DNA from 4 places in the Blastococcus sp. TML/C7B genome. Region 4 is predicted to be linked to each of the others. Evidence: predicted binding sites of a transcription regulator. Region 4 holds the regulator's gene; each other region holds the start of a gene.

The links. The regulator LexA, encoded in region 4, represses DNA repair genes until DNA is damaged. The targets are predictions, from matches to a motif close to TCGAACANNTGTTCGA.
Region 1: dnaB (replicative DNA helicase) is a predicted target of LexA. The motif match lies at 1,433-1,448, and genes of this name have one in related genera.
Region 2: JKP76_RS01145 (HNH endonuclease signature motif containing protein) is a predicted target of LexA. The motif match lies at 4,689-4,704, and genes of this name have one in related genera.
Region 3: JKP76_RS20040 (HNH endonuclease signature motif containing protein) is a predicted target of LexA. The motif match lies at 3,231-3,246, and genes of this name have one in related genera.

The regions. Positions count from the first base shown of each region.
Region 1 is NZ_JAEOAA010000001.1:1,050,204-1,057,460, forward strand. It holds gene JKP76_RS05075 (single-stranded DNA-binding protein) at 1-174, shown strand, start outside; partial or broken gene rpsR (30S ribosomal protein S18) at 214-451, shown strand; gene rplI (50S ribosomal protein L9) at 463-909, shown strand; gene dnaB (replicative DNA helicase) at 1,529-2,899, shown strand; gene JKP76_RS05095 (DUF2804 domain-containing protein) at 2,965-3,942, shown strand; gene JKP76_RS05100 (Ig-like domain-containing protein) at 3,939-5,825, shown strand; gene JKP76_RS05105 (acyl-CoA desaturase) at 5,895-7,097, opposite strand; gene JKP76_RS05110 (ferredoxin reductase) at 7,123-7,257, opposite strand, start outside.
Region 2 is NZ_JAEOAA010000001.1:227,804-235,060, forward strand. It holds gene JKP76_RS01130 (maleylpyruvate isomerase family mycothiol-dependent enzyme) at 263-886, opposite strand; gene ychF (redox-regulated ATPase YchF) at 968-2,041, opposite strand; partial or broken gene JKP76_RS19905 (GAF domain-containing protein) at 2,259-2,558, shown strand; partial or broken gene JKP76_RS21950 (EAL domain-containing protein) at 2,755-3,120, shown strand; gene JKP76_RS21955 (EAL domain-containing protein) at 3,236-3,424, shown strand; gene JKP76_RS01145 (HNH endonuclease signature motif containing protein) at 3,448-4,671, opposite strand; gene JKP76_RS01150 (response regulator transcription factor) at 4,817-5,455, opposite strand; gene JKP76_RS01155 (sensor histidine kinase) at 5,452-6,696, opposite strand; gene JKP76_RS01160 (ABC transporter permease) at 6,693-7,257, opposite strand, start outside.
Region 3 is NZ_JAEOAA010000001.1:448,626-455,882, forward strand. It holds gene JKP76_RS02245 (DNA repair helicase XPB) at 1-486, shown strand, start outside; gene JKP76_RS02250 (nuclear transport factor 2 family protein) at 562-966, shown strand; gene JKP76_RS20040 (HNH endonuclease signature motif containing protein) at 1,043-3,226, opposite strand; gene JKP76_RS02260 (DEAD/DEAH box helicase) at 3,503-5,263, shown strand; gene JKP76_RS22880 (AAA family ATPase) at 5,446-7,257, opposite strand, start outside.
Region 4 is NZ_JAEOAA010000001.1:2,153,649-2,160,905, reverse strand. It holds gene nrdR (transcriptional regulator NrdR) at 1-92, opposite strand, end outside; gene JKP76_RS10535 (hypothetical protein) at 391-648, opposite strand; gene JKP76_RS10530 (hypothetical protein) at 709-954, shown strand; gene JKP76_RS20870 (LysM peptidoglycan-binding domain-containing protein) at 1,361-1,918, opposite strand; gene lexA (transcriptional repressor LexA) at 2,133-2,900, shown strand; gene JKP76_RS10515 (hypothetical protein) at 2,913-3,983, opposite strand; gene JKP76_RS10510 (phosphatase PAP2 family protein) at 3,955-4,677, opposite strand; gene hflX (GTPase HflX) at 4,740-6,191, opposite strand; gene JKP76_RS10500 (hypothetical protein) at 6,334-6,558, shown strand; gene dapF (diaminopimelate epimerase) at 6,562-7,257, opposite strand, start outside.

The DNA.
Region 1 (7,257 bases), 1.1 Mb from region 4:
CTGCGCTACGCCACCGCGAAGGTCACCAAGGCCTCCCGCGGTGAGGGTGGCGGCGGCGGCTTCGGTGGGGGCAGCGGCGGTGGCGGCGGCTTCGGTGGCTCCAGCGGTGGTGGCGGCGGTGCGAGCGACCCCTGGTCGACGCCGGCCGGCCCCTCCGACGAGCCGCCCTTCTGATCCTTCGATCCCTGTTCCACTGAACTCTGGAGTACTCCGGTGCCCAAGCCACCCATTCGCAAGGCCAAGAAGAAGGTCTGCCAGTTCTGCAAGGACAAGGCGACCTACGTGGACTACAAGGACACGACGCTGCTGCGGAAGTTCATCTCCGACCTGCGGCAAGATCCGTGCCCGCCGCGTCAGCGGCAACTGCAGCCAGCACCAGCGGGACGTCGCCGTGGCCGTGAAGAACAGCCGCGAGATGGCCCTGCTGCCCTACACCTCGACGGCGCGCTGATCATGTCGACGATGAAGCTGATCCTCACGCAGGAGGTCACCGGTCTCGGGTCCTCCGGCGACACCGTCGAGGTCAAGGGCGGCTACGGCCGCAACTACCTCCTGCCCCGCGGGCTGGCCATCAAGGCCACCCGGGGTGCCGAGAAGCAGGTCGAGTCCCTCCGCCGGGCGCGTGCCACCCGCGAGGTGCGCTCGCTCGAGGAGGCGCAGGCCGTGGCCGGCCAGCTGTCCGGCCTCAAGGTCCGCGTCCCGGCTCGCGCCGGTGACGGTGGCCGCCTGTTCGGCCGCGTCACGACCGCCGACGTCGCCGCCGCGGTCACCGCGGCCGGTGGCCCGGAGCTCGACCGCCGCCGGATCGAGCTGCCCAGCAGCATCAAGACCACGGGCCAGCACGCCGTCACCGTGCGCGTGCACCCGGAGGTCAGCAGCACCCTGGCGATCGAGGTCGTCGCGGGCTGAACCGCCTGAGCGCGCCCTGAGCGCGTGCAGCGTCCCCGAGGGGCGTCGGACTCCGGTCCGGCGCCCCTCGTGGCGTTTCCGGGGCGCTGAGCCGCCTCGTGCACCCGCGCCACCGGCTCCTCTCGCAGCGAGATCGGCGATCTCGCGCTGTCGGAGCCCCTTAGCGCGCGAGATCGGCGATCTCGCGCTGTCGGGCGCCGGGAGCGAGCGCTGCGGGAGGGGTGCTCGGGTGTGGACGGGACGGTCCCGTCCGTCACGGCGACACCACGCGTGCCAACGCGGAAAAAACTTTCGGGGAACTTCCCGTCCACAGCCCGGGGACGGCGTCGGCGCAGGTGGGGCGCTCGTGGTGGGGACCCGCCCCCACGCCGTCCCCCGCCGTCTCCACATGTCGACACGCCTCCGTCCACCGACTTGTCCACATGTTGTGCAGATCGAGGTGTTGGACGCCGCCGCTCCGGGTTCCTAACGTCGTCCCCAGCTCTCCGGGCTCGAAGTGTCAGTGCCCGGCGGTAGCAATTCCCCGAACACGCGTTCGGTCCGGCGTGCCCGCCGAACTCCCGGCTTCCCCTCGGTGAGCGGCGGTGCGGGCGCGCCTGCAGGAGAAGGAGGACGACCCGTGGCGGTGGCCGACGAGTACAGCCGGCCGATGGCGTCGGCGCCGGAGTACGACCGGCAGCCGCCGCAGGACGTGCAGGCCGAGCAGTCGGTGCTCGGCGGCATGCTGCTGAGCAAGGACGCCATCGCCGACGTCGTCGAGGTCCTGCACGGGGCCGACTTCTACCGCCCGGCGCACCAGATCATCTTCGACGTCGTCCTGGACCTCTACGGCCGTGGCGAGCCCGCCGACGCGATCACCGTGGCCGCCGAGCTCAACCGCACCGACCAGTTGTCGAAGATGGGCGGCGCGGTCTACCTGCACACGCTCATCGCCTCGACGCCGACGGCGGCCAACGCCGGCTACTACGCCGCGATCGTCGCGGAGCAGGCCGTGCTGCGCCGGCTGGTCGAGGCCGGCACCCGCGTGGTCCAGCTGGGCTACGGCGCCGCGGGCGGCCGGGGCGACGTCGACGACATCGTCGACCGCGCCCAGCAGGAGATCTACGACGTCACCGAGAAGCGGATGAGCGAGGACTACTCCCGCCTCGCCGACGTCCTCCAGCCCACCATGGACGAGCTGGACGCCATCGCCTCCCGGGGCGGCACCGCGCGCGGCGTCCCCACCGGCATCCGCGACCTCGACGAGCTGACCAACGGCCTGCAGTCCGGCCAGATGGTCGTCATCGCGGCCCGGCCCGGTGTCGGCAAGAGCACCCTCGGGCTGGACATCGCCCGCTCGGCCGCGGTGAAGCACCACATGCCCGCCGCCATCTTCTCGCTCGAGATGAGCAAGCACGAGATCACCATGCGTCTGCTGTCCGCCGAGGCGAAGGTGCCGCTGCACCACATGCGCGCCGGCTCGCTCAGCGACGAGGACTGGTCGAAGCTGGCCCGCCGCATGGGCGAGATCGCCGACGCCCCGCTCTACATCGACGACTCGCCGAACATGACGATGATGGAGATCCGGGCCAAGGCGCGCCGGCTCAAGCAGCGCAACGACCTCAAGCTGATCGTCATCGACTACCTCCAGCTGATGACCTCGGGCAAGAAGGTCGAGAGCCGCCAGCAGGAGGTCTCGGAGTTCTCCCGTGCGCTGAAGCTGCTGGCCAAGGAGCTCGAGCTCCCGGTGATCGCGATGTCGCAGCTCAACCGTGGCTCGGAGCAGCGTCAGGACAAGAAGCCGATGCTGTCCGACCTCCGCGAGTCCGGCTCGATCGAGCAGGACGCCGACATGGTGATGATGATCCACCGCGAGGACATGTACGAGAAGGAGTCCCCGCGGGCCGGCGAGGCCGACATCATGCTGGTCAAGCACCGCAACGGGCCCACCGCGAACGTCACCGTCGCCTTCCAGGGCCACTACAGCCGCTTCGTGGACATGGCCAACTGACCCGTCCCCGGCACGTCTGGTTCCACGGGAAACATCGCGCACCGGCCGCCCGCTAGCCTGCCGCGGTGCCCACCAGCGAACGCGAGATCACCGAGCCCGTCGACCTGTGCGGCCCCGACGGGCGGCTGAACCCGGCCGCGGTGGGCTGGAGCCGGACGCCGCTGCACCGCGCCAACCTGCGGGGCTGGGGGCGGGCGAAGCGCTGGGAGTACTGGGGCGTCATGACGCCGACCCACGTCCTCGGTGTCACCGTCTCCTCGCTGGACTACGCCGCGCTGTACAGCCTCTACGTGCTCGACCGGGCCACGGGGCACGAGATCGAGCGGGCCGACATCGTGCCGCTGGCCAAGGGCGTCGTGCTGCCGGAGCGCACCGGCACCGCCGCCGGCCGCGGCAAGACGCTCGCCTTCGACTTCGGCGGCACCCCGGCGGCGACCACGCTGAAGGGCACCGCCCCCGACGTCGACTTCGACCTCACGGTGCACCGCGCCCCGGACCACGAGGCGCTCGCCGTCGTCGTCCCGTGGAGCGCGAAGCGCTTCCAGTACACGGTGAAGGACGTCGCACTGCCGGTCACCGGCTCCCTCCTGGTCGCCGGCATCGAGGTGCCCGTCGGGGAGGGCTCGTTCGCCGTCCTCGACTCCGGCCGGGGCAAGTGGCCCCGCTCCATCACGTGGAACTGGGCCGCCGGCAGCGCCCCGGGCGGCCGCGGGCTGACCGTCGGCGGGAAGTGGACCGACGGCACCGGCTCGACGGAGAACGGCGTGCTGGTCGACGGCCGGCTGCACAAGATCGGCGAGGAGCTGCGCTGGGAGTACGACCGCACCGACTGGGAGCGCCCCTGGCGGATCTCCGGCGAGACGGTCGACGTCACCTTCCACCCCTTCCACGAGCGCTCGGCCGCCACCGACCTCACGGTCATCTCCTCGGAGACCCACCAGTGCTTCGGTGAGTTCACCGGCTGGGCGACCACCGACGACGGCGAGCGGGTGAGCGTCGACGGCCTGGTCGGCTGGGCCGAGGAGGCCCGCCAGCTCTGGTGACCCCCCGCCCCCGGCACCGCATGACGTCCGCCGCCGCCGCGCTGCTGCTGGCCGCGGCGCTGGCGGTCACCGCGACGCCCGCGGCCGCCGCCCCGCGGACCGCCGAGCCGCAGGGGCTCTTCCCCACCGACGCGCTCACCGTGCCCGATCCGGGGCAGGCCACCGGCCGGCGGATCGCGCTGCCCACCGGCGGCTGCGAGGGCGAGCAGCAGTGCGGCCTGGCCCGCCGGCTCAACCAGCTGGACGGCTTCGACCTCGACCCGCGGATCTCGGTCCGCTTCAGCGCCCCGGTCGACCCGGCCGAGATCGCCGAGCTGCTCTCCGTGGAGGACGAGGACGGCGTGCGCACCGGGGTGGACCGCGTCGTCTACGACCCGGCGACCTCCACCGTGCACGCCTCCCCGGAGCGGCAGCTGGCGCCGGCGACGACCTACCGGCTGGTGCTGGCCGAGGGGCGCGGGAACGCGGCCGCGGAGACCACCTTCACGACCCTGAGCGCCCCCGACGGGCTGCAGGACCTGCAGCGGCAGATCGACAGCGGGGAGGCATCGAGGCGGCTCGGGATCCGCCCCGGGCTGCGGGTGGAGGGCGTCTTCGCGGTCGGCGGGGCGGGCGGCGCCGTCGTCAGCCGGCTGCCGGACCGGGCGCCGGGTGCGGACCGGAACCCGGTGCCCACCGCCCAGCTGCCCGAGGGAAGCCGCATGGTCGTGGGCTCCTTCCTCGCGCCCAGCTGGCTGCAGCCCGACGGGACCATCCGGCAGGCCCCCACCGCCGGCCCCGGGCCGGGGCCGGTGACGGCCGAGCGGCTGCCGTTCGTGGCCGTCCTGCCGCCCGGTCAGGCGCCCCCCGGCGGCTGGCCGGTGACCGTCTTCGGGCACGGCTACACCGGCTCCACCGACGCGATCGGCCTGGCCGCCACCCTGGCCGCCCGGCGCGGCACGGCGATGATCGCCACCGACGTGGTCGGCCACGGCGCGGGGCCGCGCAGCGCCTGGGAGTTCGTCGAGGGCGGCCGCACGACCGTGCTGCCGGCCCACGGCCGCGGCGAGGACCAGGACGGCGACGGCGTCATCGAGGGCGGTGAGGGCTCCCGGGCCACCGGGGACGCCGCGGCCGTGTGGTTCCGGGACGCGCTGCGCCAGACGACCGCCGACCTGGTCACCCTGGTCCGATCGCTCGGCGGCACCGACGTCGACGGTGACGGCGCGGCCGACCTGTCCGGCGACGGTGTGACCTACCTCGGGCAGAGCTTCGGCGGCGTCTACGGCGCGCTGCTGGCCGGGGTGGACCCCGCCGTCACCCGGGCGGTGCTCGACGTCCCCGGCGGGCCGGTGGTCGAGTTCTTCCGGCTGTCGGACCACTTCCGGCCGATCGTCGGCCGCGCCCTGGCCGACGCCGGCCTCCTCGACGACGCGGACGACGGCTTCGACGAGCAGCTGCCCCTGCGCGGGCAGCCGCCGGTGGTCGCCGACGCCGCGGCGCTGGCCCTCCAGGACCACCTGGCCCGCGTCGCGTGGCTCAACCGGCCCGGCAGCCCGGAGACCTTCGCGCCGCTCGTCGAGCCCGACCGGGTGCTCGTGCAGGCGGCCTTCGGGGACGGGCTGGTGCCCAACCCCACCACGTGGACGCTGGTCGAGGCGGGCGAGCTGTGGGACCGGACCAGCCTCTTCCGCAACGACCGCACCGCGACCGCCGGGTTCGACCCGCACGCCTTCCTGCTCGACCAGGGGCTGTTCTGGATCCCCGGCCTGCAGGGCCTCGGGCAGGCGATGACGTTCCTGGCCGACGGCCGCGTCGTCGACCCGGACGCCGAGGGGGACGTCTGGGAGGTGCCGGTCGCCGATCCGGGGGTGCTGCGCGCGCTGAACACCGGCCCCCGCTGACCCCTGCAGGACGCCGGAGGCCCGGGACCGCGGTGCGGTCCCGGGCCTCGGGGTGGTGCGGACGAGCGATCAGGCGGCGGCGGGCCGTGCCTGCATCGCGCGGCGCACCTTCTTGCCACCGGTCGTCATCTTCCAGAGCTTGCCCAGCTGGGAGGGCAGGTTCGCCGGCGTCGTCTCGGCCAGCCAGTCGTTGGGCAGCGAGAGCCGGATGACCTTGTGCCACGCGGAGGCGACCTGCTGCGGCAGCGGCGCGGAGTGGTAGGTCAGGTCGTACCGGTCGAAGATGTCCTTCACCTTCGGGGCGATCTCGGCGTAGCGGTTGCTCGGCAGGTCGGGGAACAGGTGGTGCTCGACCTGGTGGCTCAGGTTGCCGGTCATGATGTGCATGGCCTTCGACCCGGAGATGTTGGCCGAGCCGAGCATCTGCCGCAGGTACCACTCGCCGCGGGTCTCGCCGTCGATCGAGGTCTTCTCGAAGGTCTCGACGCCCTCGGGGAAGTGCCCGCACATGATCACCGAGTGCGACCAGAGGTTGCGGACCACGTTGGCGGTGAAGTTCGCGGCCAGCGTCGAGACGAACGAGGGGCCCGAGAGCAGCGGGTGCAGCAGGTAGTCCTTGCCGGCCTGCTTGCGGATCTTCTTGACCACCTGGCGGGCGCGGGCCCGGAACTCCGGGTCGTTGCGGCGCCGCTTCGACGACAGGTTCTTGCCCAGCTCGAGGTCGTAGGCGGCGATGCCGTACTCGAAGCAGCAGGCGTTGACGAAGTTCCACAGCGGCTGGCCCAGGTACAGCGGGTGCCAGGGCTGGTCCTCGTCGACGCGCATGATGCCGTAGCCGAGGTCGTTGTCCTTGCCGATCACGTTCGTGTACGTGTGGTGCAGCTCGTTGTGCGAGTGCTTCCACTGGTCGGCCGGGCTGGCGCTGTCCCACTCCCAGGTCGTGGAGTGGATCTTCGGGTCGCGCATCCAGTCCCACTGGCCGTGCAGGATGTTGTGCCCGATCTCCATGTTCTCGAGGATCTTGGCGACCGACAGGCCGACGGTGCCCACGATCCAGGCCGGCGGGAAGAACGAGGCCAGCAGGACGGCGCGGCTGCCCAGCTCGAGCTTGCGCTGGGTGTCGATGACCTTGCGGATGTAGGCGGCGTCGGACTCGCCGAGGCTGTCGCGCACCTCCTGGCGGATCGTGTCCAGCTCCTTGCCGATGAGCTCGATGTCCTCGGCGGAGAGGTGGGCGATCGGGTTCTCGGGCTTCTTCTGGATGGCGGTCATGTCCGGCTCCTCTGCTGTGGATCGGTCAGTGGTCGATGGCGCAGGCGCCCGCGGGCGCGCTGATGCAGGTCTGGACGAGGACGCCGTCGCCGATGTCCTCCGCGGTGGTGATCTCGCCGGTGCGCAGGTCGCGCACGGCGCCCTCGCGCAGGGGCAGGAC
Region 2 (7,257 bases), 1.9 Mb from region 4:
GTCCTCTCGTCGGCCGACGCCGAGCATCACCGTGAAGTCGGCGTATCGGTACGCCGCACCCCCACCGGACGTGCCCCGACCTGGTCGGGCCTCTCCGAGAAGATTCAGGCGAGTGGTCGCCTGGAAGTGCTGTCGGTGGCGCGAGCCACCGATCCGCAGCATAGCGGCGACCGCCGGCAACGGTGGCTGCGCAGCACCTCGGCGACCCGGCTCCCGATCGCGGCCGTCGAGAGCTCCGTGCCGGCCGGACCCCGGGCGGGGGTCAGCTCGCCGCCACGAGCACGGGAACCCCCGGTCCGTCGAGGTCGGCCAGCGCCACCCGCCGCCCGGAGACGGCCAGGAGCAGCGAGAGCGCGGGGCCACTGACCTCCGAGCCGTCGCCGATCGACACGTCCGCGTCGGGTGCCGTGAGCCGGACGCGCCCCACGAGCTCCTTGGCTCCGCCGAAGGACGCCGGGGTGCGCGCCTGCAGGCGGAGCGCCCGGACGACGGCTTCCTCCGGGTAGGAGCGGGTGAGGCCCAGCGGACGACGGATGTCCTCCCCGTGGACGACCTCTTCGACGAGCCGGCTGTCCAGCGGCGCCGGAGGGGTCGACCTCCGCGACGCCACTCGTCGGAGCCGCGCGAGCGTCTCCTGCGGCGAGGCACCGCGATGGCGCAGCACGCCGCGGGCGTTCTGGCGGTCGAAGTCGAAGCCCGCGCGCGCGAGGCCGACCACGAAGCCGATCTTGGTCGTGCCGGCCGAGTCGACGAGGTGCGCGACCACGTCGTGCACGGTCCAGCCCCCGCAGAGCGACGGCTCCTCCCACCGCGCGGCGTCGAGGTCCTCGAGGTCGTCGATCAGCGCCGCCCGTTCCGCGTGCACCATCGACCAGACGTCTCCCACGCGCTTCTCCCGTCGTCCGTCAGGCGTCGCGCATGGGACCCGCGGTGCCACCGGAACTCATCGGCACGTCCCGCAGGCCCCTCAGACGTTGAAGCGGAACTCCACGACGTCGCCGTCGGCCATGACGTACTCCTTGCCCTCCATGCGGACCCAGCCCTTGGACTTGGCCTCGGCCATGGAGCCGGCCTCGACCAGCTGGTCGAAGGAGACGATCTCGGCCTTGATGAAGCCGCGCTGGAAGTCGGTGTGGATGACGCCCGCGGCCTGCGGGGCGGTGGCGCCGACCGGGATGGTCCAGGCGCGCGCCTCCTTGGGGCCGGCGGTCAGGTAGGTCTGCAGCCCGAGGGTGCGGAAGCCGACCTTCGCCAGCTGGTCCAGGCCCGGCTCGCTCTGACCGATCGACTCGAGCAGCTCGGCGGCCTCGTCGGCCGGCAGCTCGATCAGCTCGGACTCGGTCTGCGCGTCCAGGAAGATCGCCTCGGCGGGCGCCACCAGCGCGCGCAGCTCGTCCAGCTGCTCGGCGTTGCCCAGCTCGTCGGCGTCGACGTTGAACACGTACAGGAACGGCTTGGTCGTGAGCAGGCTCAGCTCGCGCAGCGGCTCGGGGTCGACGCCGGCGGCGAAGAGGGTCCGGCCCTCGTTCAGCACGGCCTGGGCGGCGACGGCGGCGTCGTGCAGGACCTTGCGGTCCTTGTCCTTGCGCGACTCCTTCTCCAGCCGCGGGATCGCCTTCTCCAGCGTCTGCATGTCGGCCAGCACGAGCTCGGTGTTGATCGTCTCGATGTCGTCGGCCGGGTCGACCTTGCCCTCGACGTGCACGACGTCGGGGTCGGTGAACACGCGGATGACCTGGCAGATCGCGTCGCTCTCGCGGATGTTCGCCAGGAACTTGTTGCCCAGGCCGGCACCCTCGCTGGCGCCGCGCACGATGCCGGCGATGTCCACGAACGACACCGTCGCCGGGATGATCTTCTGCGACCCGAAGATCTCCGCGAGCTTGTCCAGCCGCGGGTCGGGCACGCCCACCACGCCGACGTTGGGCTCGATCGTCGCGAACGGGTAGTTCGCCGCGAGCACGTCGTTCTTGGTCAGGGCGTTGAAGAGGGTCGACTTGCCGACGTTGGGCAGGCCGACGATCCCGATGGTGAGGCTCACGGGGGTCCAGGTTACGTGCCGGGCGCCGGTGCTCCGGACGACGACGTCCCCGCCGGCCCGACCCCTCCGGGGCAGCCGCCCTCCAGTTCGTGCCCCGATCGGCCGACGACTTCCGTGACGCAGCCGAGAGGAACCCACCGTGGGCACGAAGCGCACCGATGCCGAGCAGCAGATCGCCGAACTGCTCCGGACGGCGAAGAAGTCACTGCGCCTGTCCGTGGCGTTCCTGTCCCGGCTGGACGGCACCACCCAGCACCTGGAGGTCGTGGAGTCCTCGGTGCCCTTCCTCTTCCAGGAGGGCGTCACGCAGATGCAGGAGACCACGCTCTGCCAGGCGATCCTCGACAAGGAACTGCCGGCGGTGATCCCGGACCTGAAGCACTTCCCGGCGGCGATGCGGCTGCCGGCGGCCCGCATGCCGCGGATCCGCAGCTACGTCTCGGTGCCGGTGACGCTCTCCGACGGGACGCTGTACGGGACGTTCTGCGCCGCGGGGCTCACCTCCGACCGGGACCTCACCCAGCGCGACAAGGCGCTGATGGACGTCCTCGCCTCGGCCGCCTCGGTGATCATCGAGCCGCAGGTCAAGGAGGCGGAGCGGCGCAACGGCATCGAGCAGCGGCTCGACCCGATCACCGCCGGCGGCGGCCCCGGTCGTCGCGCTGCAGCCGATCGTCGACCTCGCGACCGGCCTGCGCGTCGGGTCCGAGGCGCTGAGCCGCTTCCCCGCCGAGTGGGAGCAGACCCCGGACGTCGTCTTCGCGGAGGCGCACAGCGTCGGCCGCGGCGACCAACTGGAGCTCCTGGCCCTGGCGCGTGCGGCCGACCTGCTCGACCGGGTCGACGGGTACGTCGCCATGAACGTCTCCCCCGGCACGCTGCTGACGCCGGAGTGCGCCGCGCTGCTCTCCCGCCTCCCCGCCGACCGCGTGCTGCTCGAGCTCTCCGAGCACGACCCGGTGGACGACTACGACCAGCTCCTGGCGGCCCTCGCGCCGTTCCGCGCGGCCGGGCTGCGGCTGGCCATCGACGACGTCGGCGCCGGCTTCTCCTCGCTTCGCCACATCGTCGTCACCTCGCCGGACGTCATCAAGATCGACCGCAGCCTGGTCACCGCCGTGGACAGCGACTCGGTGCGCAGCATCCTCATCCGCGTCGCTGGTCGACTTCGCCCGCGGGCTCGGGGCCCGCGTCGTGGCCGAGGGCATCGAGACCCCGGAGGAGGCGGCCACGCTCCGGGCGCTCGACGTCGACTACGGGCAGGGGTGGCACTTCGGCCGCCCGGCAGTGCCCCCGCCGCACCCCGCGCACGCCGCCGAGCCGGCCCTGCCGGGCGGCATACCGGTGCCACGGCAGGGTCGGCTCGCTGTCGAACTCGGGTAGCCGGGTCACGTCCCGGCGGGAGGTCAGGCGGAGATGAGGAACGGTTCGCCGAGGAGGATCTCGGTGCCGTCGGGGCGATAGGTGCGCCATCGGCCGTCGGGTTGGCGTTCTATCCGGAAGCCGTGGTGGACCTTGGTGTGGTGGCGTTCGCAGAGCAGCCCTGAGTTGTGCAGCGAGGTGTCGCCGCCGTCGATCCAGTGCACGAGGTGGTGCACGTCGCACCAGTAACTGGGCGCATCGCAGCCGGCGAAGACGCAGTGCTGGTCGCGCACCTCGACCGCCCTGCGGAGGTGCGGGGGCACCAGCCGCTGGGTGCGGCCCAGATCCAGTGGCTGGCCTTCGGGGCCGATGACGATGCGGGTGACGGTGCCGTCGCAGGCCAGCCAGCGGGCCTTCGCCGCGGAGATCAGCCCACCGAACCCGGTCCGCGCGGCACCGGCGCCCGCCCCGGCCGCTGAGCTGGTGTCCATCAGGTCTTCGTGGTCGATCAGCACCCCGATGTGCGGCTTGTGCCCGCGCAGCACCGGCAGGCTGCCGGAGGCCAGCGCGTTGTCGCACAGCTGCACCAGCGCATCCCCGGCCTGCTGGGCGCGGGTGCGGGTGTCCCCCGCGGGGCGGGAGGCCTGCAGGATCGATTCGATCGCGGCCTGGAACTTCTCTCCACCGACCGCGTCGAGCGTGCCGGAGAAGGACAGGGTGCCGTCGGTGTGCTTGGCGAAGGTCAGGGACCGCTGCTCGGTGGGATCGGGTTCGGCACCGTCGGGGTCCAGCCGGGCGAGGTAATGCCCGACCGCCTGCCGCAGCTCCGCGTGCGAAGCAGTCACCGCGACCTGGGTGAGCAGCCGGTCGATCTCGGCCACGTCCACGCCCTGGGCCTCGGCGCGGGCCAGGTTCACGTCGGACACGACCGGCGCGATCACCGACACTGCCTCCGCCGGCACGAGACCCGCCGCGGCCGCGGCCGCGAGCGCCGGCAGCCGCTCCGACGCCCGCCCGTTGCGCACCAGCTGGCTCGCCGCCCCGGCCGGCAGCCGGTGGTGCCCGCGCAGCCAGGAGGCCATCGTCGCCTTGCCGTCGTGCTCGGGCGCCTGGGTCAGCTCACCCTCGCGCACCGTGCGGGCCACCTCGGCGTCCAGCCGGTTGCGGGCCTGCACCAGCACCCCGGTCCGCTCGATCACCGCCGGCCCGAAGGAGGACTTCAGGTCCTGGTCGGCCAGGGCCGCCAGGGCACCGGTGAGGCACTCCAACGGTGACTGACAACTACTCGAACACATGTACGAATTGTACCGGTAGCAGCAACGCACCACCAGATGAATCCCCAGGTCAGCGACCTGTCCACAGATCGCCGACCGCCCTTGACAGGAGCCCGATGAGCTCCCCCAAGAAGGCGGATCAGCTCCCCGGAGACGGCAGCAGACCTCGCTCCACCGCCACCAGCACCGCGCGGGTCCGGTCGTCCACGCCGAGCTTCGCGAACACCCGCAGCAGGTGCGTCTTCACCGTCGCCTCGCCGATGAACAGCTGCCGCCCGATCTCCGCGTTGGTCAGCCCGCGGGCCACCCCGGCGAGCACCTCCAGCTCCCGCGCGGTGGGTGCGTCCACGGCCGGAGCGCGCATCCGCGACACCAGCCGCGCCGCCACCGGCGGCGCGAGCACCGTCTCCCCGCGGGCGGCCGCGCGGACGGCGTCGGCCAGCTGCGGCAGCGGGGTGTCCTTGAGCAGGTAACCGGTCGCGCCCGCCTCGACGGCCCGCACGATGTCGGCGTCCGTGTCGTACGTCGTCAGCACCAGCACCCGCACGCCCGGGTGGTCGGTGGCGAGCCGGCCGGTCGCGGTGGCCCCGTCCATGCGGGGCATCCGCAGGTCCATCAGGACGACGTCCGGTGTCAGGGCAGCCACCATCGCCAGCGCCTCGAGCCCGTCGCCCGCCTCGCCGACGACGTCGATGTCCGGTTGCGCCGCCAGCCAGCCGACCACGCCACCGCGCACCACCGGGTGGTCGTCCACGACCAGCACCCTGATGGCGCTCACCGGACCGGCACCCGCACCGTCACGCGGGTCCCCTCCCCCGGCGCCGAGCGGACGTCGACGGCGCCGCCGACCTCCTCCGCGCGGTCCCGCAGCCCGGCCAGCCCCACGCCGGCGGAGACGGCCGGGTCGAAGCCCACCCCGTCGTCCTCCACGTGCACCGACACGTGCGCTTCGTCCCCCGCGCCGATCCGGCTCACCCGCAGCACCACGGCGCTGGCCGACGCGTGCCGGCGCACGTTGGCCAGCGCCTCCTGCGCGCCGCGCAGCAGCACGATCTCCTCGGCGCGGCTCAGCACCGGCCCGCTCCCGCCGAGCGCCGCGGTGTCGAGCCGGGTGGCGAGGCCGGTCTCCCGGCCGAAGCGGTCGGTCAGCCGCTGCAACGCTTCGACCAGCGTGGCCGAGTCCAGCGCGACCGGCGCGAACGCGGCGACCATCGCGCGGGCCTCGGCGAGGTTCTCGCGGGCCACGTCCTCGATCACCGCCAGCCGCTCGGCGGCCGCGGGAGGATCGTCCGGCAGCGCGGCCGCCGCCGTCTGCGCCAGCACGACGATGCTCGTGTAGCCCTGCGCGAGGGTGTCGTGCACCTCCCGCGCCAGCCGCTCCCGCTCGGCGACCATGCCCTGCTGGTGGTGCAGCGCGGCGAGCTCGGCGCGGGTCGACTCCAGCTCCCGGATGAGGGACGCCCGCTGGTCGCTCTGCTCCAGCACGCGGTGCACCCAGATCCCCATGGCCAGGCTGAACGCCAGCCCGATCAGGGTGGAGCCCGGTCCGGCCAGCGGCTCCTCGCCCCGGGTCCAGTCGACGAGCGGGCCGGCCGTCGCCGCGGCGGCCAGCGCGAAGGTCCACGGCACCCCGTCGCGCCCCCGCTCGGCGAGGAACCACACCTGCGAGTACGCGACGAACAGCAGGAACAGCACCGAGGGCTCGTGCCAGGCGATCACCGCGACCGCGGCGACCATGACCGTCAGGTAGCCGACCCGCCGGCGAGGGTCGCGGGAGACGAGCGCGGGCCCACCCAGGAGGACGTAGGCCAGCGCCCAGGCTACGAGCGCCAGGACCGCGGCGGCCCGGGATCCCTCGACGTCCCCCACGAGGACGTCGACCACCGCTAGCGCCATCCCGACGGCGAAGGCGACGTGCAGGACGACCACGGTCAGGCGCCAGCCCCGCTCGGACAGCGGCGGTCCGCCGGGCTCCCCTGCCGCGGGGGGCCCGGCGGACCGCATCCAGGGCGAGGTCATCCCTCGCCCCGCCGCCAGCGGAACGTGCGCACGCAGACCACGACGCCGATGATCACCCATGCGCCCAGCACCAGGGCGGTCCTGCCGTGCTCCCACGACCCGGCGACCTCCCCGGCCGCGGCCTGGTCGGGCAGGAGCACAGACCGCATGCCCTGCGTCAGCCACTTCAGCGGGAAGACCGCGGCCACCTGCTGCATCCACGGCGGCAGCTCGGCGAAGACGAAGAAGACGCCGGAGAAGAACTGCAGGACGACGGAGAAGCCGGTGATCCCCGCGGACGCCGCCCGGGCGCTGCCGACGAACGGTGAGACCGCGATGCCGAGCACCGTGCCCGCGAGGACGCCGAGCAGGGCGACCCAGCCGAAGGTCAGCCAGCGCCCCGCGTCGGCCGGCAAGGGGACGTCGTAGGCCAGCCGCGCGACGGTCAGCAGCAGGGCGAGCTGCACCGCCGTCGTGAGCACGACCTGCCCGGCCTTGCCGATCACGTAGGCCGCGGGCGGCGCGCCGAGCAGCTGCAGCCGAGCGAGGTCGCCGCGCTCGCGCTCCTCGGCGATCGCGATG
Region 3 (7,257 bases), 1.7 Mb from region 4:
CGACGCGTGCTGGAGCGGCACCCCGACGAGCCGTCGCTGGTGATCGGCGCCTACCTCGACCAGCTCGAGGAGCTCGGCGCCGCGCTGGACGCCCCGGTCATCCAGGGGTCCACGACCAACCGCGAGCGCGAGAAGCTGTTCGACGCCTTCCGCGCCGGGGAGATCCGGACGCTGGTGGTCTCCAAGGTCGCGAACTTCTCCATCGACCTGCCCGAGGCGGCCGTCGCCGTGCAGGTGTCGGGGACGTTCGGGTCGCGGCAGGAGGAGGCGCAGCGGCTGGGCCGGCTGCTGCGGCCCAAGGCCGACGGGCGGCAGGCGCACTTCTACAGCGTGGTCAGCCGGGACACCCTGGACAGCGAGTACGCCGCGCACCGGCAGCGCTTCCTCGCCGAGCAGGGGTACGCGTACACGATCGTCGACGCCGCCGACCTGGCCGGCCGCGGCGAGGTCAACGGCCCGGACTGGGTGGACGAGCCCGCCGACTGAGACCCCGGTCACTGCTGGTCAGGGCTGCGCCGTAGGTTCCTGCCCACCGGTCCCCACTCCGAGAGGCATGCACCCATGGACGAGATCCAGCAGCTGGTCGCGCAGAACGAGATCCGCAACCTGGTCGCGCAGTACGCCCAGCACACCGACGACACCCGGATCCAGGAGTGGACCGAGCTGTTCGTCGAGGACGCGCGCATGGAGGCCGGCGGGCAGCCCCTCGAAGGCCGCGCTGCGCTGACCGAGTGGATCACCGGCGTGACCTCGAGCATGAAGCTGCGGCACGTCATGGGCGGGCACACCGTCACGCTCGACTCCGCGACCGAGGCCCACGGCGCCGCCGACATGATCCTGCTGGCCGCGGTCGAGGGGAACTGGATCCTCGCCGGCGCCCCGCGCTACGTGGACAAGTACGTGAAGACCGACGCGGGCTGGCGCTTCGCCGAGCGGATCCTCGAGGACCGTCCGGCCAAGGGCTGACGCCATCCCGCTCTACTGCTCCACCCGCACTGACTCACCTCCTCGCCGCTCAGCTGCCCCGCCGCCGTGACCCCGGTCAGAACGGCGGCGGGGCGCTGCGCGCCCGCAGCCCGGACGGCGTCGTCACGGTGAGCGTGCCGTCGGGCGCCAGCACGTGCCGCCAGCCCGGGGCCTGGTGCTTGCCGCGGTGGTGCGGGGTGCAGTAGCCGGCGAGGTTGGCCGCGCTGGTCGGCCCGTCCGGCCAGGGCCGGCTGTGGTCGAGCTCCCCGCCGCGCGGCACCGGTCGCCGGCAGCCCGGCAGCCGGCACCGCCGGTCCCGGGCGCGCAGGTAGCGTTCGAGCGCCGCTCCCGGCCGGTAGCCCGGTGACGGGGGCGGCGGTCCGAGCGCTCCACCCCGACGGAGCTCGCGGCTGTCCGCGAGCGCCACCAGGGCGCCCGTGAGCGCGTCGACCACGGCGATCCGCGGTCGCTCCGCCAGCCCTCCTCCCGCGGTCGCCTGGAGCAACCGGGCCAGCGCGGCCCGCTGCCCAGCACTGGCTGCCCGGAGCGCCTCGAGCGCGTCGGGAGCGGCTGAGACCCGCCCCGCGGGCGAGCCCTGCCACGCCGCCTCGTCAGCGGCATCGGCCACCTCGGCCCGCCGGACCTCGGTCGCCGCCCGGCCGACCGCGCGGTCGAACTCGAGAAGCGCTCGTCCCGCCGCGTCCACCGCCGCGTCGGCCGCTGCCCACGTCGGCGGGTCCGACGAGGCGGCTGGCGGATCCGGTGCGGCTGCGGTCGTGGCGCCCGGCGACGTCAGCGCGGCGGCGGGTGGACCTCCCCCACCCGCTGGATCCGGGGGTCGCGATCGGGCCGCGTGGAGCACGCCGTCGTACTCGAAGACCGGCCTCCCGCGGGCGCCCCACTCCTCGACCACCGCGCGTTTCTCGACGTCGCGCCACCACTCCGCGAGCGCGCGTTCCATCGCCGACGCGGATGCCGCGGGCACGAGCGCCGCCACGGTGCCTGCGTCGGGACGTTCCTCCCGCGACGCCTCTGCGCCCGGTGGAGCAGCGCCCGGTGGAGCAGCGCCCGGTGGAGCAGCGCCCGGTGGAGCAGCGCCCGGTGGAGCAGCGCCCGGTGGAGCAGCGCCCGGTGGAGCAGCGCCCGGCGGAGCAGCGCCCGGCGGAGCAGCGCCCGGCGGAGCAGCGCCCGGTGGAGTAGCGCCCGGTGGAGCAGCGCCCGGTGGATCGGCGCTCGGTGGATCGACATCCAGTGGATCGCCGTCGGGACGGGTCACGTCACCCTCGCCATCGGCCTCCTCGCCCGCGTCGGCGGCGCAACCGGGCCCGTCGCCGACGTCTGCGTCCTCCTCGGGCAGCAGCCCCAGCGCCCGGGCGAGCGCGCGCACCACCTCCGCGGGGACGACCTGGCCGGCGACCTCGCCCGGCTGATCCCCGCCGAGCAGCGTGGACACCGCGGCGACCACGGTCAGGTGCGCCTGGACCGGCGCGAGGTCCGACTCCCCCGGCCGCAGCACCAGGTCCAGCAGGCAGTCGGCCATCTTCTGGCCGCGGGTGCGCTCGTCGCCCGGCTCGTCGAGGGCGTCGGCGTACCGGCCCAGCGCGTCGACCAGCGCCGCCGCCTCGGGCACGGTCAGCAGCGCCACCGCCTGCGCCATCCCGTCGTCCCGGTCGGGCCGGACGTGCACCCCGCGCCGCCGCACCGCCTCGGCCAGCCGGCGCGCGCTGTCCCGCGCATCGACCAGCAGTCCCAGGCGGCGGGCCTTCGCGGCCAGCTGCGCCGGCGTCGTCACCCGCCCTTCCATCCAGGCGAGCAGCCGTGCCTCCAGCTCGGCCCGCTTCCGGTCGTCCGCGATCGGGCCCACCCGCTCCAGCACCGGGAACAGGTGGCCGACGTGCAGCCGCCCGGACTCCAGCGCCTCGAGCGTGCGCGGCAGCCGGTGCACGAGGGTGAGCGACCGCTCCAGCAGCGTCTCGGCCGCCGAGCCGCTGACCTCCAGCGCGAGCGCGAGCTCGTCCCCGACCCACTCGCTCACGTCGGCGAGCACCTGGGGCCGGGCCGCCCGCCGCTCCTCGCTCATCGACCCGGGCACATCGGCGGGGCGGTCGGCCGAGGCCGGGCGGGTGGCAGCGAAGGCCGCGACCGCGCGGGCCCGCACCGCGGTCTGCCGCGAGATCTCGCGATCGGCCGCCTGGACGGCACCGAGCGGCCCGGACGCCCACCCCGCCGTGGGCCTCGCCGTCGTCCCGCCGTCCCTCATGTGTTCGAACATACGATCGACCACCGACACTTTTCCGCGCATCCCGAGGCGGCCGGGAACGATGTGACCGGCGGGGCGTGACGTATCCGTCCCTCACAGGATGGGAATCACCACAGGACTCGCCGGGTGGATCGCATCGCCGCAGGTCAGCGACCCCGTCGCGGCGCTCCATACGCCGCCGGGGCCGGGGCACGCGGCAGGACCCGGGTTGGGCGTGTTGCCCTCGCGGCAGCCAGAATGGACCCCGACATGGGGAGCGCAGCACGAGCGGAGGCCTTGAGCCCGCAGACGAACAGCCGGCCGCTCCGGGCGTGGCAGCGCACCGCCCTCGAGCAGTACGAGGAGACCTCCCCCAAGGACTTCCTCGTCACCGCGACTCCCGGCGCCGGCAAGACCACGTTCGCCCTGACACTCGCCGCGCGGCTGCTCGCCCGCCGTGAGGTCGCGCGGGTCGTCGTCGTCTGCCCGACCGACCACCTGCGCCTCCAGTGGGCCGACGCCGCCGACGCGATGGGCATCGTGCTCGACCCCGGCCTCACCAACGCCGTCGGCCCCGTCCGCGCGGGCACGCAGGGGTACGTGACCACCTACGCGCAGGTCGCCGGCAAGCCGATGCTGCACGCCGCCCGCTGCACCTCGGTGAAGACGCTGGTCATCCTGGACGAGGTGCACCACGCCGGCGACGGGCTCTCCTGGGGCGAGGCCTCCGAGGAGGCGTTCGGCCGGGCCGCGCGCCGGCTGTGCCTGACCGGGACGCCGTTCCGCACCAAGCCCGACGAGCGCATCCCCTTCGTCCGCTACGAGGAGGACACCTTCGAGGGCGACGGCGGCGAGCGCGGCGTCGGCCTGGTCAGCCGCGCGGACTACACCTACGGCTACAAGGAGGCGCTGGCCGACAACGTCGTCCGCCCCGTCGTCTTCGCCGCCTACACCGGCACCTCGCGCTGGCGGAACTCCGCCGGCGAGGTGGTCGCCGCCTCCCTGTCGGAGGCCGGCACGCGGTCGGTCGAGATGCAGGCCTGGCGGACGGCGCTGGACCCCAAGGGCCAGTGGGTGCCGCACGTCATCGCCGCGATGGACGACCGGATCACCCACCTGCGCGAGAACGGCATGCCCGACGCCGCCGGGCTGATCCTCGCCAGCGACCAGGACGACGCCCGCGCCTACGCCAAGATCGTCCGCCGGGTGACCGGCAAGGCGGCCGAGCTGATCCTCTCCGACGACCCGAAGGCGTCGAAGAAGATCGAGCGCTTCGCGACCGGGTCGGCGCGCATCGCCGTCTGCGTCCGCATGATCTCCGAGGGCGTCGACGTCCCGCGTGCCGCCGTCCTGGCCTGGATGACCTCCTACCGGACGCCGCTCTTCTTCGCCCAGGCCGTCGGCCGCGTCGTCCGCTCGCGGGCGCCGCACGAGTCGGCGACCGTCTTCCTGCCCGCCGTCCGGCCGCTGTTGTCACTGGCCGCGTCGATGGAGGAACAGCGCAACCACGTCATGCCGCCGCCGCGCACCCAGCCCGAGGAGGAGCTCGAGGCGCTGGACCTGCCGCCGCGGGAGCCCCGCGAGGGCGAGCAGAAGCAGTGGGAGGCCCTCGAGGCCGACGCCCGCTTCGCGCACGTGCTGCACAGCGGGACGGCGCACACCGGCGAGGGCTCCGGCCCGACCGTGGTCGTCGGCGAGGAAGAGGAGGAGTTCCTCGGCATCCCCGGGCTGCTCACCCCGGCCCAGACCGCCGAGCTGCTCTCCAAGCGCGACGAGGAGCTGCGGCTGCGGATCGCGGCCAGCCACCGCGCGGACGCCGACGACTTCATGGTCGTCGAGGACCACCCCGACGAGGACGACGCCGGCCGCTCGTGGCGCGACGCCGCCGAGCTGCGCCGGGAGATCAACAAGCTGGTGAACCGGGTCGCCGCGCGCACCGCGCAGCCGCAGGCCGTGGTGCACACGCAGCTGCGGCAGTCGGTGCCCGGCCCGCCGTCGGCGTCGGCGTCGGTCGACGTGCTCCGCGCCCGGCGGGAGCGCCTCCGCACCATGCTCTGAGGGCGCCCCGTCGCCGACTGCTGACCTGATGTCGCTCGCTGCGGCGCGTCCGCCCGTGTCGGCGACCGCAACTCAGCAGTCGACCCCGGCGGGGCCGCCGTCCACACGCCGGCCGTTCTTCCACAGATGCGCCGGCGGCCGGTCGGACGAGGAGATCCTCCGACTCCTGACCGACAGAGCGGCTAGGACTCCACCGGCAGCAGACCTCGCGCCGCCGCTATGGCGACCGCCTCGGTGCGGCCGCCGGCGCCCAGCTTCGCCAGGATGTTGCTGACGTGCACGCTGGCCGTCTTCTCGCTGATGTAGAGCTCCGCGCCGACCTGCTTGTTCGTCCGGCCCAGCGCGAGCAGCCGCAGCACCTCGGCCTCGCGAGTGGTCAGCACCGCGCTCACCTCCACCGGCCGCACCCCGGCGACGTCGAGCCGGCCGCGGCGGGCCAGCGCCTCGAGCGCGGTCCGCAGCGGCTGCGCCCCCAACCGGACGGCGACCTCGTGCGCGAGCGCCACCTGCTCGGCCGCCCCCGCGCGGTCGCCGGCCGCCAGCAGCGCCTCGGCCAGCCGCCACCGGGACCGCGCCTGTTCGTAGACGTGCCCGAAGCCGAACGCCTCGACCGCCGCGCGCCACGGCTCGACCGCCGGCTCGTCCCGAACGCGGGCGGCCTCCGCCGCGACCCGGGCCAGCCACGCCCGCGCCTCGACGCCCATCGTGTCGCCGTACGTCCCGCGGTAGATCTCGACGGCGGAGTGCGCGGCCTCGACCAGCTCCTCGCCCTCGCCTCGCCAGCGGGCCTCGGCCTCGGCGTCGCCGCCCCTCCGCGCGGCGACGGCGGCATCGGCGACCGGTGCGAGCGCGCTGCCGGCCAGACGCAGCACGCCGAGGTGGTCGTCGTCCCACTCCTGCCGCAGCCGCCGGTAGCTCGCCAGCGCGACGTCGACGGCGTCCCGGGGCCGGCCCTCCCACGCGGCCAGGTCGATCTCCGAGCCCGCCGTGACCAGGTCGAGCAGCACGTGCGCGCTCAGCCGCGGGATCAGCCCACGGGCCCAGTCGATCCGCGCCCGGGCGGACGGATCGCCCCGGCCGACCAGCACGAGCAGCCCGTCGGCCCGCACGTGCGCGGACATGTCGGGCACGCGCGCCAGCACGTCGGCCTCGGCCAGGCTGCCGTCCCAGTCGCCGGCCATGTACAGCGCCGTCACGTGCAGGTGCCGCAGCTCGGCCGGGTAGTACGACCACTCGACGCCGAGGTCACGGGCCCGCCGGGTGCCCTGCCGCGTCCACTCCAGCGCCTCGGCGATGCACCCGGCCTCGAAGGTGACCGTCGCCAGGTTGAACAGCACCCGCATCTCGACCTCGACGTCGCCGGACCGGGCCGCCCGCGCCAGCGCCTCGTCCAGCCGCGCCCGCACCACGACGGGGTCGGCACCGGGCCGCGCCCGCACCTGGGTGACCGCGATGTCGGCCCACGCTCCGTCGAAGCCCAGCGCGTCCGCGGCCGCCAGGGCCTCCTCCGCCGTGGCGTCCGCCTCGTCCAGCCGGCCGACGGAGTAGCTCATCCGCGCGTGCGTCGCAGCCGCCCAGGTGCGCGCCTCCGACGGCGGCTGCGCGGGCACCAGCGCCATCGCCGCGGCGCTCTCTCGGTAGGCCCCCGCGTCGTCCTCGACCCGGACCATCGCCTGGGCCAGCGTGTAGTGGATCCGCGCCCGGACGGCGGGGTCGCCGTCGGGACCCAGCACCTGCAGCGCGGCCCGCAGCAGGGCGACGGCGCGGTGGGACTCCCCCACGGTGCGCGCGCTCGCCGCCGTCTCCAGCAGCAGCGCCGCCTGGTCGCGGCCCGCCCGCTCCTCGGCGTCCGGCACCGCCGACCACAGCGCCAGCGCCGCCTCCAGGTGCTGCAGCTGCTCGGCGGGGGCGCCGACACCGCGCGCCGCGGCCGCCGCCGCCAGGGACGCCTCGAACGCGCCCGGCAGGTCGTTGCTCTCCCGCGCGTGGTGGGC
Region 4 (7,257 bases):
CACGACCGGCGACGACGGGTCGTGGCCCCCTCGTCGGCCTCCCGCGAGTCGATCACCCGGCTGTCGGGGTTGTGGCAGAACGGGCAGCGCATCGCGGTTCACCTCCCTCGCGGCTCCTCGTCCGGGCGCCCTGTGGACCCTCCTGGGGACATCCGGTGGACGCCGCGGGGAGAACCTGAGGAGCAGCCTGTGGACAAGGCTTACAGCTCTGTAACTACTAGATCTAGTGGAACCCTAAGCCTGGCCCCACTAGATGTGCAAGAGCGGGGATCGTCGGCGTGTTCCGCCCTGACCCGGCTGTCACCCCTGGGAACACGGCTTCCCAGCAGTCACACGACACGCCACGGCGACGCGCCGGTGGATCCGCCCGGAACTCCGGGAAGGGACCGGTCAGGCGGAGCGGGAGCCGCTCAGCCGGGGACGCCGGGCGCCCGGCGCCAGGTCGCTGAGGCGCATCGGCCGGGTGAGCAGATCGGGCTCCGCGTCGATCCGGCCGGTGCAGACCTCGGCGCGGCCGAGGGACTCCTCGGGGCGGGGCGTGCGAGCGGTGGGCACCGCCCAGCCGGCGCCGGTGTGCGGGCGCGCGGCACGGCGCGGCTCGGCGGCCGGCCCGGTGACGGCGGTCCCGGTGACGACGGCGTCGGCCACGGCGGGCAGCTGGTCGGTGGCGTCGGAGACCGCCGCGAAGACCTCGGTGTCGGCCGCGCGGTGGCGACCCTCCTCGCCCGGGGCGCGGTGCCGGCCCGCGGCGACCGGGCCCGCGACCGCGGCGGCGGGCGCCCCTCCGGCGCGCGGCGGCGGCCGGTGCGACGGGCGGGCGCGACCTCGTCGCGGATCAGCGGGAGCGCGGCAGTGGCCGTCGTGTCGGCGGTCGCAGCGGTGGCAGCGGCGGCGGTGGCGGTGGCGGCCGTGTCGGTGACCCGGCTGCGGCTGCGCAGCGCCGAGATCGCCTGATCGGGCGGGAGCACCTGCTTGACCTGCGGGTCGATCCGGCCGGACCGCGCCGCGGCGGCCGCCTCGGCGTCCGGCAGGCGGAGCGCGGCGAGGTCGATCCACGCCGTCTCCTCGACGCCGCCGACGACGACCCGGACCCACATCTGACAGGCGCCGGAGGCGTCGTGCCGCCAGCCCAGCAGCTCGCCCGACCACCACGTGCCGGCCTGGAAGACCTCGACGGCCTGGGGGGAACTGGTGAAGACGGCCGCGCGGCTCTCCATGGCACCTGACACCCGACGACCGTAAGCGCTCGGACGACCACCCTCCGTGAAGGCACCCGGGCAGAGGATTGACGAACTGACCGCCTCGGCTTGACGAGGTGTTGCCCTGGCCGGCGCGCCGCCCGTGGGCAGGGCGCCCGCGGTCACGGGAGGACGAGCGTCTGGCCGGGCGCGATCGAGGCGTCCGCCAACCCGTTCAGCTCACGGATCTCGGCGACGACCGCGCGCACGTCGTCCCCGCTGCCGGCGACCGAGGCGGCGATGGACCACAGCGTGTCCCCGGACTGCACGACGACACTGCTCGCCCCCGCCAGGCGCAGCCCGCCGTCGTCGGAGACGACCGAGCCCACCCACGAGCCGACGACCACCCCGACCGCCAGGCCCAGCACCACACCCAGCCGCCGGGCGCGACGGGTCAGCCGGAGCGCCGGGGCGGCCGGGCGCTCCACCCCGCGACCCGGCACCGGCCTGCGTGCGGCGGGCGCGGAGGGCAGCGGCCGACCCGGCCGCGCCGCGGAGGGGCGCCGGCCGTGCACCGGGAGCCCGGCCGGCGACCGACCCGCACCTGGGGGCACCGCGACCCGGGGGCCGGCCTGGTCGGGGACGGCGCGGAGCTGCCCGCGCCGGACCGGACCACCGGCCAGCGGCGGGCGCCACGGCGCCTGCACGGCCTCGTCGAACTCCACCACTGCCTGCGCCACGCTTCCCATGACCACTCCTCCCGACGGCCGCCCGCGACCTTCGAACGGCTGTTCGAATCGAACGTCTGTGCGATGTCTACCGGACGGGTCCGACAGAAGCGACCCCGGCACGGCGACTTTCTTCGAACACCTGTTTGAAAGCGAGAGCGATCGGCGCTACGGTCGTCCCGACGCACACCAGCACGGCTGCAGCGGCAGCCCGCGAGGAGGAGACGTGGCGGAGACCAGCGGGACGTCGGGGGGCCGGCGCACGCGCAGCGCGACGGCCGAGCCGGGCACCGACGAGGGCACCGCCACGGTGCGCTCCTTCCCCGACCGCGGCGCCGACGGTGACGGGCTGACCCAGCGCCAGCGCCGCGTGCTCGAGGTCATCCGCGACTCGATCGACCGGCGCGGCTACCCACCCTCGGTCCGCGAGATCGGCGAGGCGGTCGGCCTGTCATCCGCCTCGTCGGTGGCCCACCAGCTCTCGGTCCTGCAGAAGAAGGGCTGGCTGCGGCGCGATCCGAACCGCCCCCGCGCCCTGGACGTCCGGCTGCCCGGCGACACGTCGCGCCCCACGGCACCGCTGGCGGAGCCGGTGGCCGGCACGGACGAGCCGGTGTCGGCGCCGACCTACGTGCCGCTGGTCGGCCGGATCGCCGCCGGCGGCCCGGTGCTCGCCGAGCAGGCCGTGGAGGACGTCTTCCCGCTGCCCCGCGAGCTCGTCGGCGAGGGCACGCTGTTCATGCTCAAGGTCGCCGGTGACTCGATGGTCGAGGCCGCGATCTGCGACGGCGACTGGGTGGTCGTCCGCCAGCAGCCGACCGCGGAGAACGGCGAGATCGTGGCCGCGATGATCGACGGCGAGGCGACGGTCAAGACCTACAAGCGGCGCGACGGCCACGTCTGGCTGCTCCCGCACAACCCGGCCTACGACCCCATCCCGGGCGACGACGCCACGGTCCTCGGTCGGGTCGTCTCGGTGCTGCGGCGGGTCTGAGCGACCCGCGGATCAGCGCTTGGCGCGCCGGCGCAGCGCGCCGCCGAGCCAGACCACGACGGTCGCCACCGCAGCCGCGATGAGCGCGGTGGTGACCGTCGACCGGCCCGACCCGGTGAGCTCGCTCAGGGTGGGCACCGGCCCGTCCGACGACGCCGGAGCATCGGAGGCCGATCCCGCCGGGATCGGCACGACGACGACGTCGCCGGGCACACCCTCGCTCGCCACGACGAGCCGCCGGCTGTCCGCCGTGAAGCTGATCGCCTCGCCCTGCGGCGAGTCGGGCAGGGCCACCCGCACGGGCGTGCCGGCGAGCGCGCCGGCCACGTCGGACCCGGACAGCGGCCAGACGTAGGCGTCGGTGTAGGTCCGCAGTGCCAGGGCGGACCCGTCGGCGGCCACCGCTCCCCCGGTGATCAGCAGCTGGCCGGCGCGGCCGACCGGTCCGCCCGCCGTCCCGGTGAGCGTCATGTTCACCGTCGCGACCCGCTCCATCGGCACCGTCGCCTGCTCCGACAGCGGTGCCGTGGGCCGGTAGACCCCGCTGGAGCCCAGGACGTCCTTGGTCACCAGGTACGGGGTGCCGTCGGGGGCCAGCAGCAGCGCCTCCGAGTCGTGCGCGCGGTCCGGGTAGGTGAGCCGGTGCACGCCCGCCGAGCCGTCGGGCCGCAACGAGAGCAGCGCGACGGTGGACCGGATCGCGGTGTTGTCCCCCGCGTCGGCCAGCCAGACGGTGCCGTCGGCGCTCATGCCGAGGTCCTCGGGGTCGTAGGGGTCCACGTCCGCGGTCCGCGTCTCCAACACCTGGCAGCCGGCGTCGAGCACCGTCACGGAGAGCTGGTCCCCGCCGTCGTTCATGACCAGCATCCGGTCGCCCAGGTCGACCAGGCCGGAGATCTCGTCCAGCGCCGGATCGGTGATCGTGCAGCGGACCTCGGGCGCGCCGGCCTCCTCACCCGCCGCGGCCGGTGCACCGACCAGGAGCAGCGCGGCGCCGAGGAGGACGGCCCCGCCGAGCCGGACCGCCGGCGTGGCTCGTCGTCCTCCAGCGCCGCTAGGCGGTCGGCCGGCCTGCTCGGGCACGGACCCAGCGTGACAGGACGACGGCGTCCAGTGCGTGAACCACGCCCAGCAGCACGATCCCCACGGCCGCACCGACGACGGCGTCGGTGACCCAGTGGAAGTCCAGCGAGATCATCGACAGCCCGGTCAGGACGGGGCCGACGACGCTCAGCCACCAGAAGACGTGCTGGACGCGCAGCGGCAGTCCGTACTCGACCGCCTGCCACCGGGCGACACCCCACATGAGCACCGCGTTCGCGACGTGCCCGGAGGGGAACGAGGCGCCGTCCTCGTGGAAGAAGTAGCTGCCGGGGTAGCCCGGCGCGGTCCGCCCGGTGCCGAACTTCAGCGCGTAGACGACCCCGGTCAGCAGGGCCAGGGCGACGAGCACGCGGACGAGGGGCAGCAGGGTGCGCCGCGTCCAGCCCAGGTAACCGACCAGGCCGGCCAGCACCACCAGGATGGTCACCCGGCCGCCCAGCTGGGTCACGACCCAGACCAGCGGGTAGGCCGCCGAGTCGGCCAGGCCCCAGCCCCGCACGACCTCGGAGACGCGGACGTCGAGCCGCTCGGTGGCGCCGGAGGCGAGCAGGTCCAGCGTGACCAGGCCGCCGACCACGAGCGCGACGAGCACCAGCCACCAGGAGGGCCGGCCCACCGGCAGCCGGGCGTCGGTGCCCCGGGGGCCGGCGTCGCGCACCACGCCGCTCGTCACCGGCCCACCGTACCGGGCCGTGACCTCGTCGTGACCTGGACGAGCCGGACCGGGCACGGGTGTCACCCCACCGGGGCGGCGAACTCCTCGAGCGCCGCGGCCAGCGACCCGTCGACGCGGGCGGTGAGCCGGGTGCCCCCGGCCTCGTGCACCTCGGCGAGCACCTCGCCGTCGCGGTGGACGCGGGCGACGAGGTCACCCCGGTCGTAGGGCACGAGCACGTCGACGTCGACGTCCGGGTGGGGCAGGCGCGCCGCGATCAGCTCGCGCAGCCCGTCCATGCCGGCGCCGGTGCGGGCCGAGACCCAGACCGCACCGGGCAGCGCCTGGCGCAGGGTGAGGATCGCTTCCTCGTCCATCGCGTCGACCTTGTTGACGACGATGACCTCCGGGACCGCCGAGGCGTCGATCTCCCGCAGGACGACGTGCACCGCGTTGATCTGGCCGAGCGGGTCCGGGTCGGAGCCGTCGACCACGTGCAGCAGGAGATCGGCCGCGGCCACCTCCTCCAGCGTCGACCGGAAGGCGTCGACGAGCTGGTGGGGCAGGTGCCGCACGAAGCCGACGGTGTCGGTGAGCGTGTACTCGCGGCCGTCCGGCCCCTCGGCGCGGCGCACGGTCGGGTCCAGGGTGGCGAACAGCGCGTTCTCGACCAGCACGCCGGCGCCGGTGAGCTGGTTGAGCAGGCTGGACTTGCCGGCGTTCGTGTAGCCGGCGATCGCCACGCTCGGGGTGGCGTTGCGGTCGCGGCTGCTGCGCTGGGTGGCGCGGGCGGTGGCCATCCCGGCGATCTCCCGGCGCAGCTTGCTCACCCGGGCGCGGATCCGTCGCCGGTCGGTCTCGATCTTCGTCTCACCGGGGCCACGGGTACCGATGCCGCCACCGCCGGCGACGCGACCACCGGCCTGGCGGGACATCGACTCACCCCAGCCGCGCAGGCGCGGCAGCATGTACTGCATCTGCGCCAGCTCGACCTGGGCCTTGCCCTCCCGGCTGGTGGCGTGCTGGGCGAAGATGTCGAGGATCAGCGCGGTCCGGTCGACGACCTTGACCTTGAGCACCTTCTCCAGCTGGTTGAGCTGGCCGGGGGTGAGCTCACCGTCGCAGATGACGGTGTCCGCACCGGTGGCGGCGACGATGTCGCGGATCTCGCCGGCCTTGCCCGAGCCGACGTAGGTGGCGGCGTCGGGCTTGTCGCGGCGCTGGCTCACGGCCTCGAGCACCTCGGAACCGGCGGTCTCGGCGAGCGCGGCCAGCTCGGCGAGGGATCGGTCGGCGTCGGCCTGGGTGCCCTCGGTCCACACGCCGACGAGCACCACGCGCTCGAGGCGCAGCTGCCGGTACTCGACCTCGGTGACGTCGGCGAGCTCTGTGCCGAGCCCGGCGACGCGGCGCAGCGCGCCTCGCGCCTCTAGGTCGTAGGAGCCGGTGGTCTGGTCGTCGACGCGGCCGGCGGCCTTGTCGACCCGGGCCTGGGCGTCGTCGAGGAGGGCGCGGTTCTGGGCGGTGGTCATCGTCTCCAGCGTGGCACGGTCGTCGGCAGGTAGCACCTGAGTTGTCATCACCGTGCACAACACCGCGAGCGCCCCGGTGCATCCCGACCCGGTGCGCGGGTAGGGCGGTCCTGACCAGATCGCCCCACACGAGGAGGAACCGATGAGCGGAAGCGGATCGAGCAGCATCGGATCGGGCAGGGCCGGATCGGGCGGCGAGCTGGACGATCCCGGCCGGGACCCGAAGGGCATCGGCGGGCCGCCGCGCAACCCGATGGGCGGCGGGCCGGACCAGGACAGCGGGCGCGGCGAGCCGACCGGCAGCCCGGGCACCGAGGGCGAGTCGATGATGCCGGAGTCCCCCGACGGCGACGACGAGCGCGTCTGAGGATCAGGCCCCCAGCCACTCCTCGGTGAGCGACCCGGTCGCCACCAGCACCGCGGGCCCGGTGAGCACCGTCGTCCGGGGGTCGATCTGCACCGACAGGCGACCCCCGGGCACGTCCACGACGACGGTGCCCTCGGTCCGGCCGGCGGCGGCCAGGGCGGTGTAGGCCGCCGCGCACGCGCCGGTGCCGCAGGACCGGGTCTCCCCCACGCCGCGCTCGACCACCCGGAGCCGGATGTGCGCGCCCGGTTCCAGCACGTTGACCAGCTCGACGTTCACGCCCTCGGGGAACAGCCCGGCGTCGAACACCGGGCTCCCGGTCAGGTCGAGGGTGTCGACGTCGACCTCGGTGAGGGCCGCCAGGTGCGGGTTGCCCATGGAGACGGCGAGCCCGGAGAACGTGCGGCCGTCCAGCTCCGCCGTCCCGCGCCCGAACTCCCGGGCCGGCCCCATGTCCACCCAGTAGCCGCCGCCGGTGGCGGCCCCGACCCGGCGCGGGCCGCCGCGGGTGCCGACGAGCACGCCGTCGGCGCACGCGGCCCGGTCGAGCAGCCCCTCCTCGACGAGCGCGTGGAGGAACAGCCGGATGCCGTTGCCGCACATCTCGGCGTAGGAGCCGTCGGCGTTGCGGTGGTCCATGAACCACTCGCAGGCGTCCAGGTCCGGCCCGAGGACGGCGGGGGCGTCGGGCACGTGCGC